DNA from 4 places in the Bacillus sp. V2I10 genome. Region 1 is predicted to be linked to each of the others. Evidence: riboswitches for the same ligand, from Rfam matches in the RefSeq annotation. Region 1 holds a riboswitch; each other region holds the start of a gene.
What was found. A riboswitch is a leader RNA that binds a small molecule or an ion and turns the genes downstream of it on or off. The one in region 1 is predicted to bind thiamine pyrophosphate.
Positions count from the first base shown of each region.

Region 1 (3,146 bases):
CACAGCCTATATCGTCCTACTGATAAATAGCTGAACCGTTTTCAACAAATTCTTTTGACTTTTGCTTCAGTCCTTCTTCAATTTCCTGTTCTTTCACAGTATTTCTTAAATCGTGGGAAATTCTCATCGAGCAGAACTTTGGTCCGCACATCGAGCAGAAATGAGCGGTTTTAGCTCCTTCGGCAGGTAACGTTTCATCATGATATTCCTTTGCCCGATCAGGATCAAGGGATAGATTAAATTGATCTTCCCAGCGGAATTCAAATCTCGCCTTAGACAGGGCATCGTCTCTATACTGTGCATTTGGATGTCCTTTGGCGAGATCAGCGGCGTGCGCAGCAATCTTATAGGCTATGACTCCATCGCGAACATCATCTTTATTAGGCAATCCTAAATGCTCTTTCGGCGTCACATAGCAAAGCATCGCGGTACCGAACCAGCCGATCATCGCTGCACCAATAGCTGAAGTGATATGATCATAACCAGGTGCGATATCTGTCGTTAATGGTCCAAGGGTGTAAAATGGTGCCTCATGGCAAATTTCCTGCTGCTTTTCTACATTTTCCCGTATCATGTGCATCGGCACATGGCCTGGACCTTCGATCATCACCTGAACATCATGCTTCCATGCGATTTTTGTAAGTTCTCCAAGGGTCTCTAGTTCTGCAAATTGGGCTTCATCATTTGCATCTGCAATCGATCCAGGACGCAGGCCATCGCCTAATGAAATGGAAATATCATATTGTTTTGAAATCTCGCAAATCTCCTCAAAATGAGTATAGAGAAAGTTTTCTTCGTGGTGAGCTAAGCACCATCCTGCAAGAATGGATCCTCCTCTTGATACAATCCCGGTTGTTCTTTTAATTGTAAGAGGGATGTACCTCAGCAAAACACCTGCATGGATTGTAAAGTAATCGACCCCTTGTTCCGCCTGTTCTATTAAGGTATCTCTGTACACTTCCCAGGTTAAATCCTCAGCAATGCCTTTTACTTTTTCAAGCGCCTGGTAGATGGGCACCGTTCCAACTGGTACTGGAGAATTTCTGATAATCCATTCCCGGGTGGTGTGAATATCCTTGCCTGTCGATAAATCCATGATGTTGTCAGCACCCCATTTGATTGCCCATGTCATTTTTTCAACTTCTTCTTCAATAGATGAGGTTACTGCTGAGTTGCCTATATTTGCATTAATTTTGACATGAAAATGTTTGCCTATGATCATAGGTTCACTTTCTCTATGATTGATGTTTGCAGGTATAATAGCTCTGCCGGCCGCAACTTCACTTCTAATGAATTCAGGGTCCATGTTTTCACGAATGGCTATAAACTCCATCTCAGGTGTAATAATTCCTTTTCTGGCGTAATGAAGCTGAGTGACATTGGCATTCTTTTTTGCCCGCAGTACATTTCTATCGCCAGTAAAGACGTTTTCATTTGAAGTGATATCCCCTTGGCGGCCGTTATCCTCAGGCTTAACTTTGCGCCCTGAATATTCTTCCACATCATTCCGTTCAAAAATCCAGTTTCTTCTGACTTCAGGTAAACCTTTTTTAATATCAATGGCAGCTGATTGATCCGTATAAGGACCACTCGTATCATAAACAAGCACAGGTTCATTATCCTGTGACAATTCAATTTTCCGAAATGGAACACGAATATCCTCTCTTGATCCTGTTTTGTACATCTTTTTGCTGCCATCAAACTGTTTAGTGAATGCGAAATCCAATCTTAACTCCTCCTCGTATCGTTTAGTAGAGATTTGATCTGCACCCGCGAAAGAAATAGAAAAAGGGTTCTGTTAATGAACAGAACCCTTGGAACAGTATGTGTAAAAAGCCAAAAAAACGGCCTACGCCACACCGCTTCCCTACGCTGGTATCATCCAGATCAGGTTCAAAGGGTCAAAGAATTGCTTTCTTCTCTCAGTCCAGCATCATGGACTCCCCCAGCAGAATAAAAAATATTCATTTGTTAGCAATATAGCAGGTAAATTGGCAAGCTTGCAAGTGATAATTTTCACATTTATACATTTTGAAGATGATCGAGAAACAATGATGTGGTTCATTGTACCTGATTTCAGTCCAATTTCTTTTTTCAAAAGTATTTCAGATACATACTTTTACCAATATACTAAGAAACTACTTAATACAGATTCTAACGGAGGGGTAAGTGTATGTTTTCTTTATTAAGAAAAAAAACAATCAAAGCAAACGGCACAGCAGCCAAAGAATACGGCACCTCCAAAAGATACTAATATACCTGTTTCTTCTCATTTTAATGTTAATATCGCAAAAATCCTGACTCATTTGGATCATACAGATGATTTAGGCCAAAGAAAGATTCTATTCAAAGGGAAGCAAGGGTTATTGCTGTATCTTGTACCGCTAATCAAGACTGAGAAAATCAATAAAGATATTATTGCGCCTCTGCAGCATGCACAGTCAGGTGAGGCAGAAGATGTTGTACAGGTTGCTTCCGTAGCTAAAACGAAAGATATCCATGAAGCTATTCATTTACTATCAAAGGGAGCATGTTTATTTTTAGTAGATGATTTAGATTATATCTATGCCATTGATGCAACGCAGCATGAGGGCAGGGCTGTTGAACAGCCCCATAACGAAAAGGTCGTTCACGGCTCTCATGAAAGTTTTGTAGAAAATCTCGATAAAAATCTCAATTTAATTAGACTAGGATACTAGATGGAAGTGTTGTCGTTAAATATGTGGAGATTGGAGAAATCTCAAGAAAAATAGGAACACATTCCGTATTGATCATAAGATACGGGCTTTTTATTTATTCGCCACAAGGATAGTACCTTATTAATTGAATTTTTGTTATATTAAGGATATGTATGTACTTGGAGGAGGGATGGACCGCGATGAAGAATCTGGAACAGGCTCATGAAGAGAAAGTCCTTTCTCAGGAAAAACTCGATGGCTTAATGGAAGTCTATCTTAATCAGCTTGAGAACTCTCCAACCGCATTTTTAATTCACGAAAACCGAAAGTGGACATATATTAATCCTTCTGCAATGAATCTGTTAGAGTTCACCTGCAAGGAGGAACTGATTGGAAAACCCATCTGGAATTCAATTGATCCTCAGCATAGAGAGATAATCGAGCAGCGGATTACCGATACAAAAAATG
Region 1 is NZ_JAUSYV010000001.1:939,576-942,721, forward strand. It holds gene thiC (phosphomethylpyrimidine synthase ThiC) at 17-1,726, opposite strand; TPP riboswitch at 1,848-1,957, opposite strand; gene QFZ72_RS04800 (spore germination protein) at 2,307-2,699, shown strand; gene QFZ72_RS04805 (PAS domain S-box protein) at 2,879-3,146, shown strand, end outside.

Region 2 (3,146 bases), 460 kb from region 1:
TCTCCCTCATATTCTTTAACTCACCTCAAAAGAGGAGGGGAGATAAAGTCTGCAAGTTTTAAGTTTTGTTCCTTAGCCTTCATAAAAAAAAGTTTCTAGCATTTACTAGAAACCTCTTACTACTAATGATTCATATATGTCAGGATAATGAAATCCAATATAATGCTTAACGGAAATCTCGAACTCATATCTAATTCACCATAATATCCGTTTGTAATATGTGCATGAAAAGTGATATCAACTTCTTGCTGCAACCGGCTATTTCGTCGGCCAACGACTGCTATTGTCTTTACGTTTTTCTCTTTTAATATATTTGCAAACTCTAGTATATGTAATGTTTCTCCACTATATGATACTAAAATGGCTAAATCATTTTCAGATAAACTATTGGCCACGCATCTTAGTTCATCCCAATCTTCACGTGCACTACAGATTCTTCCTGAAAAGGTAAGCTTTCTAGCAGCTTCCACACAAGTTGGAAGTGATGCCCCAACCCCAAAAAACTCAACATAATTACTTTCTTTAATATACGCTGCAGCTTTTTGAATCTTTTCTTCATTGATATTCTTTAAGGTTTGATCCATTTCTTTTTTTACTCGATCTATCTGAGTCAATATCGTATTTGAAGAAATAATATTTTCATCATCTTTATCATAATCAACGTATTTACTTAACGTGTATTTTAAATCTTGGAATCCCTCGTAGCCTAACTGCTTACACGTTCTGCTAATCGTTGCGGTTGATACAAATAATTCTTTGGCAAGATCATTCACATTGGACTGAACAACGAAATTCGGGTTTATTAAAATATGGTCTAATACCTGTTTCTCTAACTGGCTTAATTGATCTCTGCGTTGAGATAGACGCTTTAAGAATGTTTTCATTGTTCATCACCACTCTATATTGTTCCTTATACTATAGCATATCCATGAAACTCAAAAACAGCAGGATTGGGGTAAAAAAAGGAATACAGGAGGTTTTATTTAAACGTGGCTGGACAAGTGGTAAAAAAGCTAAGTTATAAAAATATGCAATTCCAATTTACATAATAATACAGATTATAAACAGCAAATAAATTTTACTAAATATTATGTTAAGGTCAAATTGATTGACTTTATTAGAAAGCATGTGTACAGTAAATATTAAATTAATAGGAAGACCACTAGGGGAGCCATTTTATGGCTGAGACAGGAGTTATCCTGGACCCTTTGAACCTGATCTAGTTCATACTAGCGTAGGAAAGTGGAGTCAGTGTATGAATATATACAATTATTCTGCCGCTCCATTTTTGGAGCGGTTTTTTCGTATTCAATTATAGTCGCTCCCTATAGTGTCTTCCCGTTATAACCAATAAGGGGGCTAAATGTATGAGTTTTTCAGCAGAACTAAGAAAGGAAGCAAATCCCATCTTTGATGCGATTTTCGAACATCCTTTTGTCAAAGGAATCGCCAATGGAGGATTAAAAAAGGAACAATTAATTCATTATGTTAAACAGGACTTTGAATATTTGAGTTCCTTTATCAGAATCTATGGAATAGCGGTCTCGAAGTGTGAGAATCGTGAAGATATGGATATGTTTAATCAGCAAATTTCATTTATATTAAAAAGTGAAATCCATCCACATAATAACTTTTGTCAAGTAGCGGGTGTTCCATATGAGGTATTACAAGGATATCCGTTATCACCATCTTCACTTCATTACATACGTCATATGCTTACAGTTGCTCACGAAGGAACATTAGGGGAAATTTTAGCTGTCTTATTACCATGTCCGTGGACATATTGGGAGATTGGCAAAAGAATATTAAATGAAGTTAATCCAGATCGCTCTCATCCATTTTATGATTGGATAAATTTTTATGGTAATCGTACAAATTCGATCACAACTAAATTTTGTGCCCGTATAGATGAGTGGGCAAAGGAAGCAACAGAGAGAGAAAAAGAAAAGATGAAAGAACATTTCTTAATAAGTTGTCAGCTTGAATATATGTTTTGGGATATGGCCTATAAACTCGAAGAATGGCCTGTGAAAATGGAGGTAGTAAAGTGATGAGCTGGAAGATGAAAGAAGTAGTTCTTGCTGTCATTCTAGCGGTGGCTTGTGGAGTTATTTATTTAGGATGGTCTACTCTTTGGATTCCGATTTCCGCTATTGTGGGGCCGGTGGGCGCAGGTTTTATGTTTGGGATTTGGGTGATTGCTAGTCCAATAGTAGCGTATATTATCCGAAAACCGGGTGCGGCCCTTATTGCAGAGGTTGCAGCGGCAGCAGTAGAGTTATTAACAGGAAGTCATTTTGGTCTATCGGCCCTTTTAATTGGTGTCTTTCAAGGTATGGGTTCAGAAATCGCATTCGCGATATTCAGATATAAACGCTACAACCTATTTACATTAATGCTATCTGGGGCTCTTGCAGCGGTTGGAAGCATGATCTATAACTTAATTGCCAACGGTTTTGGATATTACACGACAGAAGTATTTTTTGTTACGTTAGTAATTCATGTGATAAGCGGAATTATTCTCGGTGGTTGGTTAGCGAAAGTAGTCGTGGACTCACTCGCAAAAACAGGTGTTTTAGAACAATATGAAATTATGAAGGATAAAAGGAAAAGGGAAAACTTAAATGGAAATGTTTCTGGGATGTAAGGATCTGTCTATTCGCTTTTATAATCGTTCTGAAAAAATACTCAGTAGTATTACATTGTCAATAAATAAAGGGGAGAAAGTATTAATACTGGGGCCTAGCGGGAGTGGGAAATCTACTTTGATTTCCGCTCTTGCAGGTATTATCCCTGAGCATATTGAGGCAGAAGTAAGTGGTGAAGTATTCCTCAGGAAAGATGCCGGCGTTATGTTTCAAGATCCTGATTCTCAATTTTGTATGCTTCATGTGGGTGAAGAGATTGCTTTTAGTCTCGAAAACCGATCTATTCCGCGAAACGATATGGACAAAATGATTACTGACTTGATGGATAAAGTAGGGCTAAAGATTGATAAGAAAACACCAATTGAAACATTATCCGGTGGTATGAAACAAAGATTGGCATTAGCTTGTTTATTAGCATTAGAACCAGAAGTCTTGTTCTTTGATGAACCAACAGCCCAATTAGACCCTGCTGGCAGGAACGAGATATTTGATTTATTG
Region 2 is NZ_JAUSYV010000001.1:1,398,100-1,401,245, forward strand. It holds gene QFZ72_RS06955 (MurR/RpiR family transcriptional regulator) at 123-884, opposite strand; TPP riboswitch at 1,155-1,258, shown strand; gene tenA (thiaminase II) at 1,368-2,051, shown strand; gene QFZ72_RS06965 (ECF transporter S component) at 2,051-2,647, shown strand; gene QFZ72_RS06970 (ABC transporter ATP-binding protein) at 2,625-3,146, shown strand, end outside.
Region 2: it holds a riboswitch for thiamine pyrophosphate, as region 1 does, so the genes downstream of both, tenA (thiaminase II) here and thiC (phosphomethylpyrimidine synthase ThiC) in region 1, are expected to answer to the same signal.

Region 3 (3,146 bases), 3.6 Mb from region 1:
AAAAACTGCCGAGCGGGAAGGAAGCGCCAAATACGTTTGCCGTTTCTTTTCTTGTCTTTGTTGGCATCTTTATCTTGTCTCTGCTCTTATCGTATCTGTTTGTTTTCCTTGGTTTTATTGAAAATGCCTTCTTGATGACGCTGATCATTTCCACCATATCACTCGGAGTGGTGGTCCCTACACTGAAGGATGCAGGCATTATGAAATCGAATATCGGTCAGATTATCTTGCTCGTTGCTGTTATAGCTGACTTAGTGACGATGATTCTGCTTGCCGTGTTTGCATCGATATATGGAGGAGAAAATACAAATACATGGCTGCTTCTGCTGTTATTTGGTGCTGGAATTGCTTTATATTTTCTCGGCAAAACCTTTCAGAGCAGATCATTCATAGAAACGATGTCTAAGGGCACGATTCAAATTGGGACAAGAGCTATTTTCACTCTGATCATTGTCCTTGTTGCCTTATCAGAAACAATCGGGGCAGAAAACATATTAGGAGCGTTTTTAGCGGGTGTTCTAGTCTCACTGCTTTCCCCAAATAAAGAAATGGTTCAGAAAATGGATTCCTTCGGGTACGGATTTTTGATACCGATCTTCTTTGTTATGGTTGGTGTCGATCTTGATGTATGGTCGCTGTTTAAGGATCCAAAAATTTTAATGCTGATCCCATTGCTGTTTATTGCGCTGCTGATCTCTAAAATTGTGCCGATTTATTTACTGAAGAGATGGTATGACACAAAAACAACGCTTGCTTCAGGATTTTTGCTGACATCAACATTATCCCTTGTTATTGCGGCAGCTACCATTGGAGAAAGAGTAAATGTGATTGATGCTCAAATGTCGGGTGCGCTCATTTTAACGGCTGTTCTGACGAGTATTTTTACTCCGATTGGGTTTAAGAAGCTATTCCCTGAACAGCTGTCTTCGCAAAAGAAGCTGAAGGTAGCTTTTATAGGAGCCAATCAAATGACACTTCCAGTGACGCGCGAGTTAAATCCGAAAATGTACGATACAACGGTGTATCATACTCATGTCGATAAAAATGATCAGCAGATCGCTGAATCATTGTTTCAAATTGAGGAGCTTGAAGATTACTCAATCGAGACCCTGCAGTCCCAGGGAGTATTTGAAGCTGATATCCTTATTGCTGCTGCTGGTGATGAGGATACGAATGCTGAAATCGCTCTATTTGCAAAAGAGGTTGAAGTTGGGCGGGTGATTGCCAGCATCTCATCACCGTTATTAGACGAGCAGCTAAGAGCGAAAGACATTGATGTCTTCTCTGTTCTGCTGTCTACTAAAACCCTGCTAAGGGCTCTTATTGAAGCACCTGGCATCATGAAGATTTTGACCAATAACGATTCAGCGCTTTATCAGATAAAAATGAACAACAGACGCTACGATGGCATGGTGCTCCGCAGCTTTCCATTTACAGGCGACGTCATTTTTGTCCGTATTTTCAGGGAAAATGAATCGATTGTGCCGCATGGGGATACAGAGCTGAAACGCGGAGATTTACTGATTCTGACTGGATCTGCTGAATATGTGGATGAGCTCAGACAGGAGCTTGAGTTCCATAAAAGTTGATTATTATGACTTGAAAGTTTCTTTGAACATGGTATGATGTACATGTGAATATTTCTAAAATAATATATGAACGACCGCTAGGGGAGCCCTTTTAGAAGGGCTGAGATTGAAGTTTGCCTTCAAGACCCTCCGAACCTGATCTGGCTAAACCCAGCGTAGGGAAGTGGTGTAAAGGTCTATTTATACACCACTTTTCTATGCGAAAAGTGGTTTTTTGCCGTTTTTATACTAAAAATGAGGAGGAACAAAACATGTCATTTTCAAAAGAATGCCGGGAGTATGCAAATAAATGGTGGGAAGGAAGCTTTGAACATCCTTTTGTAAAAGGGATTGGCGAAGGCAGCCTTTCAAAAGAGAAATTTAAATATTATGTGATGCAGGACTCTTATTACTTAACCCATTTTGCAAAAGTCCAGGCTTTTGCAGGGGCGATGGCCCCTGACTTGCATACAACGTACCGGATGTCCGTTCATTCACAGGGTACCTATGAGGCAGAGCTATCTTTGCATCAGCAATTTTCTGTCCTGCTTGGGATCACGGACACCGAACGGAAGGAATTTAAACCATCGCCGACTGCGTATGCTTACACCTCCCATATGTACCGTTCAGTTGCCACAGGAAATCTTGGTGAAATCATTGCAGCTCTGCTTCCATGCTACTGGCTCTATTATGAAGTCGGGGAGCACCTGAAAGATTGCAAGCCTGGTGATGAAGTTTATGAGAAATGGATTGCGACTTATCACGGTGATTGGTTTAAAGAGCTTGTCCTCGAGCAGGTTGCAAGATTTGACGAGCTTGCTCTGCGTGCAAGCGATCATGAGAGACAAATGATGAAGGAAAACTTCCTCATCAGCTCGATGTATGAATATCGTTTTTGGGATATGGCGGAAAAGATGGAAGCGTGGGATGATACACAAACCATGCTGATGCAAAAGTGAAATTGCATCTTGTCACAGATGGACGGCACACTGCTGCAGAGCTCGTGAAAATCATCTCAGATATACATACAGCTGCAGATGCCATTCATATTAGAGAAAAGAATAAATCGGCTGGAGAACTGATCGACTTGATTGAAGCGCTCCATCAAAATGGGGTGCCAAAATCAAAGCTTGTTATGAATGACCGTGTGGATGCAGCTGTTCTTTCTGGTTTGCACCAGATTCAGCTCCCATCGCACAGCTTCAATGTGAAACTGGTGAAACAGCGCTTCCCGCATCTTTCGGTAGGCTGTTCCGTCCACACTGCTGCTGAAGCAGTATATTGTGCTGAAAATGGGGCAGATCGCCTCCTTTTCGGGCATGTGTTTCAAACATCATCAAAAAATGGTCTAGAAGCAAGAGGGATAAGCAAGCTTACGGAAATAGCGGAATCTGTCAGCATTCCAGTCATTGCAATTGGAGGGATCACTCCTGCTGTCATTCCTGATCTAATAGATTTAAAGATTGAGGGAGCAGCCGTGATGTCCTATGTTTTTTCAGCGGATCAGCCAAATCATGCGGCACTTGAACTTGCTGATCATTTAAAAAGGGGGATGGGCCATTGAAGCCTTTATTTGAT
Region 3 is NZ_JAUSYV010000001.1:4,556,245-4,559,390, reverse strand. It holds gene QFZ72_RS23200 (monovalent cation:proton antiporter family protein) at 1-1,589, shown strand, start outside; TPP riboswitch at 1,659-1,768, shown strand; gene tenA (thiaminase II) at 1,841-2,527, shown strand; gene tenI (thiazole tautomerase TenI) at 2,524-3,132, shown strand; gene thiO (glycine oxidase ThiO) at 3,129-3,146, shown strand, end outside.
Region 3: it holds a riboswitch for thiamine pyrophosphate, as region 1 does, so the genes downstream of both, tenA (thiaminase II) here and thiC (phosphomethylpyrimidine synthase ThiC) in region 1, are expected to answer to the same signal.

Region 4 (3,146 bases), 480 kb from region 1:
GTGCCTGTTGCCGCTGTAAGACCAGCTCTGGTAATCGGAATAGATGATTATACGGAACGCTTTTTATTTCATGTGAAAAAGGTGAAGAACGAGGAACCGATTGGAATTGCAGATCCTGGATATTTTTACAGCTATACCTCATCTGAGGACGCAGCGGGATTCTTGTATATAGCAGGAGAAAAAACCTTAACGGGTGCTTACAATGCCGCTTTTGAAAAAAGTCTGTCACTGAATGATCTTCTGCATAAAATCGGATATGCTGTCGGGAAAAAAGCGATTGTGACAGGCGAGATTGCGAAAGAGAATGCTTCACCTTATGGATTATCAGGTGATTGGACACTAAATGTGTCAAAGGCTGAAAGTGCTGGATACTCATTTGAGAAATTGGATCCGTACTTAGAGAAATTAATTGAGGCAATAAAAAAAGAAACGTGACAGTGTCGCGTTTCTTTTTAGTGAGGTAAAATCTGCTGATGAAATACCGAAGCAAAATAGGCGAATACAAACCCAAGCGGGAAAGAGAAAATCATAGACCAGCCGTTGACTAATTCTTCTTCGTTGCTGATCCTTATCGCTTCAAAATAACCATATAGAAAATTAATAATCGACAATAAAAAAGTTATCATCATCAATGAGTAGGATAGATTCATCATTTGTCCTCCATAAGAAATCTATTACTACTAGTACATGCCGATGATAGAGAGTTTATGACAAGAAAAGCGGATGGTCTAGATCAGCTCCTAAAGACAGATAAGGATCCGATGGAAAAGTACTGGCTTTTTAGGCGGATCCGTTCTGACTGAGGAGTTGGGCGCTGGAATAGAAATAAATGGAAGGGATTATATAAATTTTGATAGTATAAAAAAGCACCGAAAAAAACATCGGTGCTTTTGGCAGAATCTATTTTCTTTTTAAGACAAGTGATTTAGAAGCAGTGAGCATCAATACTAAGACGATTGAGCAAATGATAAATGTAGGCACCATGTAGGAAGCGTTATAGCCGGCTGAATACAGCAGAACGGGCTTATCACCTGCAAATTCTGCAAAGAATACAGCTCCAGCAAGTGTATGTGCCGCAAATCTAAGGAAGCTTCCAAGAAAAGCTGCTGCCACTACGTAAGCAATTAATCGTCCTCTGTTAAGAGGATTCAAAGAGCTTTGGACTTGTTTATAGAATACTCCTCCTGCACCTACCACGGTAAATGCGACAAAATAGTCAAGAAAACCCTGGATTGGATGTACAATTGTGGTGTAGCCCATAATTGTCTGCAAAACGCCAAGTAAAAAGCCTGTCAGCAGTCCTCCTTTTAATCCGTGGCGAAAACCCATGATCAGGACTGGAATCATTGCAAGTGAGATTGACCCTCCCTGAGGCATTTTGCCAATGAAGCTTGTTGCTAAATCAAGCAGAAATGCAATGGCTGATAGAATCGCTGCTTCTACTAAAAAAACTAAACGTGTATTTGTCTGCATAGCGCTTCCCCTTTTCGGCATTCGACCGGGGCTGTTTTTTTCCATAATAAAAAGCAATGCGGGGAATGTCGGATGGTTTCCACGCACTGCTTTGGTTGGGTTATCACTTGAATCCATCGCCACATCCCTACGTAAGCTTTAACTATACAGGTTCAACGGGTCTGAACAAAACGTTCACTCTCAGCCGAATGGCTCCCCAAGTGGTCAAATGCAATATATGATTTAGACACTACTATACAGGAAGTTGCAAAATTCGACAAGATTAAATTTTGATTTTTTTCAGAAAATAATGGAAAGCTCTTTTATCAGTCTTTACAAGGGTCCAAAACCTTGCTATAGTTTCCATGAATTCAATATATGCAGGGGAGCTGAGTGAACTTGGCTGAGAGGATACTGATTCTGATTCTTGTATCGACCCTTTAACCTGATCTGGGTAATGCCAGCGGAGGGAATGCGGAAGATGCATTATTTTTTCCATAACTTTGCGAATGCGTTAAGGCTGCCCCAGTGGCAGCCTTTTTTGTCGTTCGGTCAGATATTCATATATTAATAAATTTTAAGGAGGATAAAGAATGGCCAGTGTAAATCTAGCATTTCAGGTGCTGCCTAAATCATCAGAAGGGAATACATATGAAATTGTCGACAAAGCGATCGAGGTTGTTCAGCAATCAGGAGTCAAATATGAGGTCGGTGCGATGGAGACGGTGATGGAGGGAGAGCTTGATGAACTGATTAATATTGTTAAGCAAGCGCAGGATGCCTGTATTTCAGCCGGTGCCGCTGAGGTAATGACTCACATGAAAATTCATTACCGTCCAAAAGAAGGGGTCACAATGGATGAAAAACTTAAGAAATACCGTTAAAACACTTTCAGGAATTGCGCTTCCTGGTATAGTGCTGCTGTCATTCCTCTTTTTGTGGGAATTGGCTGTCATCGCATCAAAAGTGGAAAAATGGATTCTGCCGCGTCCGACTCATATTTTCATCACGCTTGCAGAAATGAGGGGAACGATAGGCGGACATATCCTGCAGACTCTGTCGGAAGCAGTGCTTGGTTTATTGATCGCTGTAACAGCAGGTGTATTGATTGCTATCTTAATAGACATGTCAGATTGGGTTCGAAAAGCAGTTGAACCGCTGCTTGTTCTTTCGCAAACCATTCCTATAATAGCGCTAGCTCCATTGCTTATCATCTGGTTCGGATTCGGCATTTTTCCTAAAGTAATTGTCGTGGCGCTCGTTTGTTTCTTTCCGATCGCCATCAATCTGTCTGACGGCTTCCGTTTAATAGACAGGGATATGGTGAAGCTCATGAGAACGCTTGGAGCCAGCCGCAGACAGATGTTTTTAAAACTGAAGCTTCCAGCTGCAACACCTTTCTTTTTTTCAGGGTTAAAAATAGCCGGAACATACAGTGTGATGGGGGCGGTTATCGGAGAGTGGCTGGGTGCAAGCAAAGGACTCGGCATTCTATTGACTCGATCCTCCCAATCGTTCCTGACAGATAAAGTATTTGCAACAATCGTCTTAATAGTAGGTTTAAGCTTAATAATTTTTGCACTCATTGAAATACTGGCAAGAATCATGATGCCCTGGAAATATAAGCAGCAAAAGAATTCTAACTAGCTACGGGGGAGAAAAAATGAAAAAACTCTTATTTATTCTATTTAGTT
Region 4 is NZ_JAUSYV010000001.1:1,422,359-1,425,504, forward strand. It holds gene QFZ72_RS07080 (Rossmann-fold NAD(P)-binding domain-containing protein) at 1-435, shown strand, start outside; gene QFZ72_RS07085 (hypothetical protein) at 453-650, opposite strand; gene thiT (energy-coupled thiamine transporter ThiT) at 901-1,473, opposite strand; TPP riboswitch at 1,581-1,682, opposite strand; TPP riboswitch at 1,825-1,943, shown strand; gene QFZ72_RS07095 (MTH1187 family thiamine-binding protein) at 2,046-2,336, shown strand; gene QFZ72_RS07100 (ABC transporter permease) at 2,311-3,099, shown strand; gene QFZ72_RS07105 (ABC transporter substrate-binding protein) at 3,116-3,146, shown strand, end outside.
Region 4: it holds a riboswitch for thiamine pyrophosphate, as region 1 does, so the genes downstream of both, thiT (energy-coupled thiamine transporter ThiT) here and thiC (phosphomethylpyrimidine synthase ThiC) in region 1, are expected to answer to the same signal.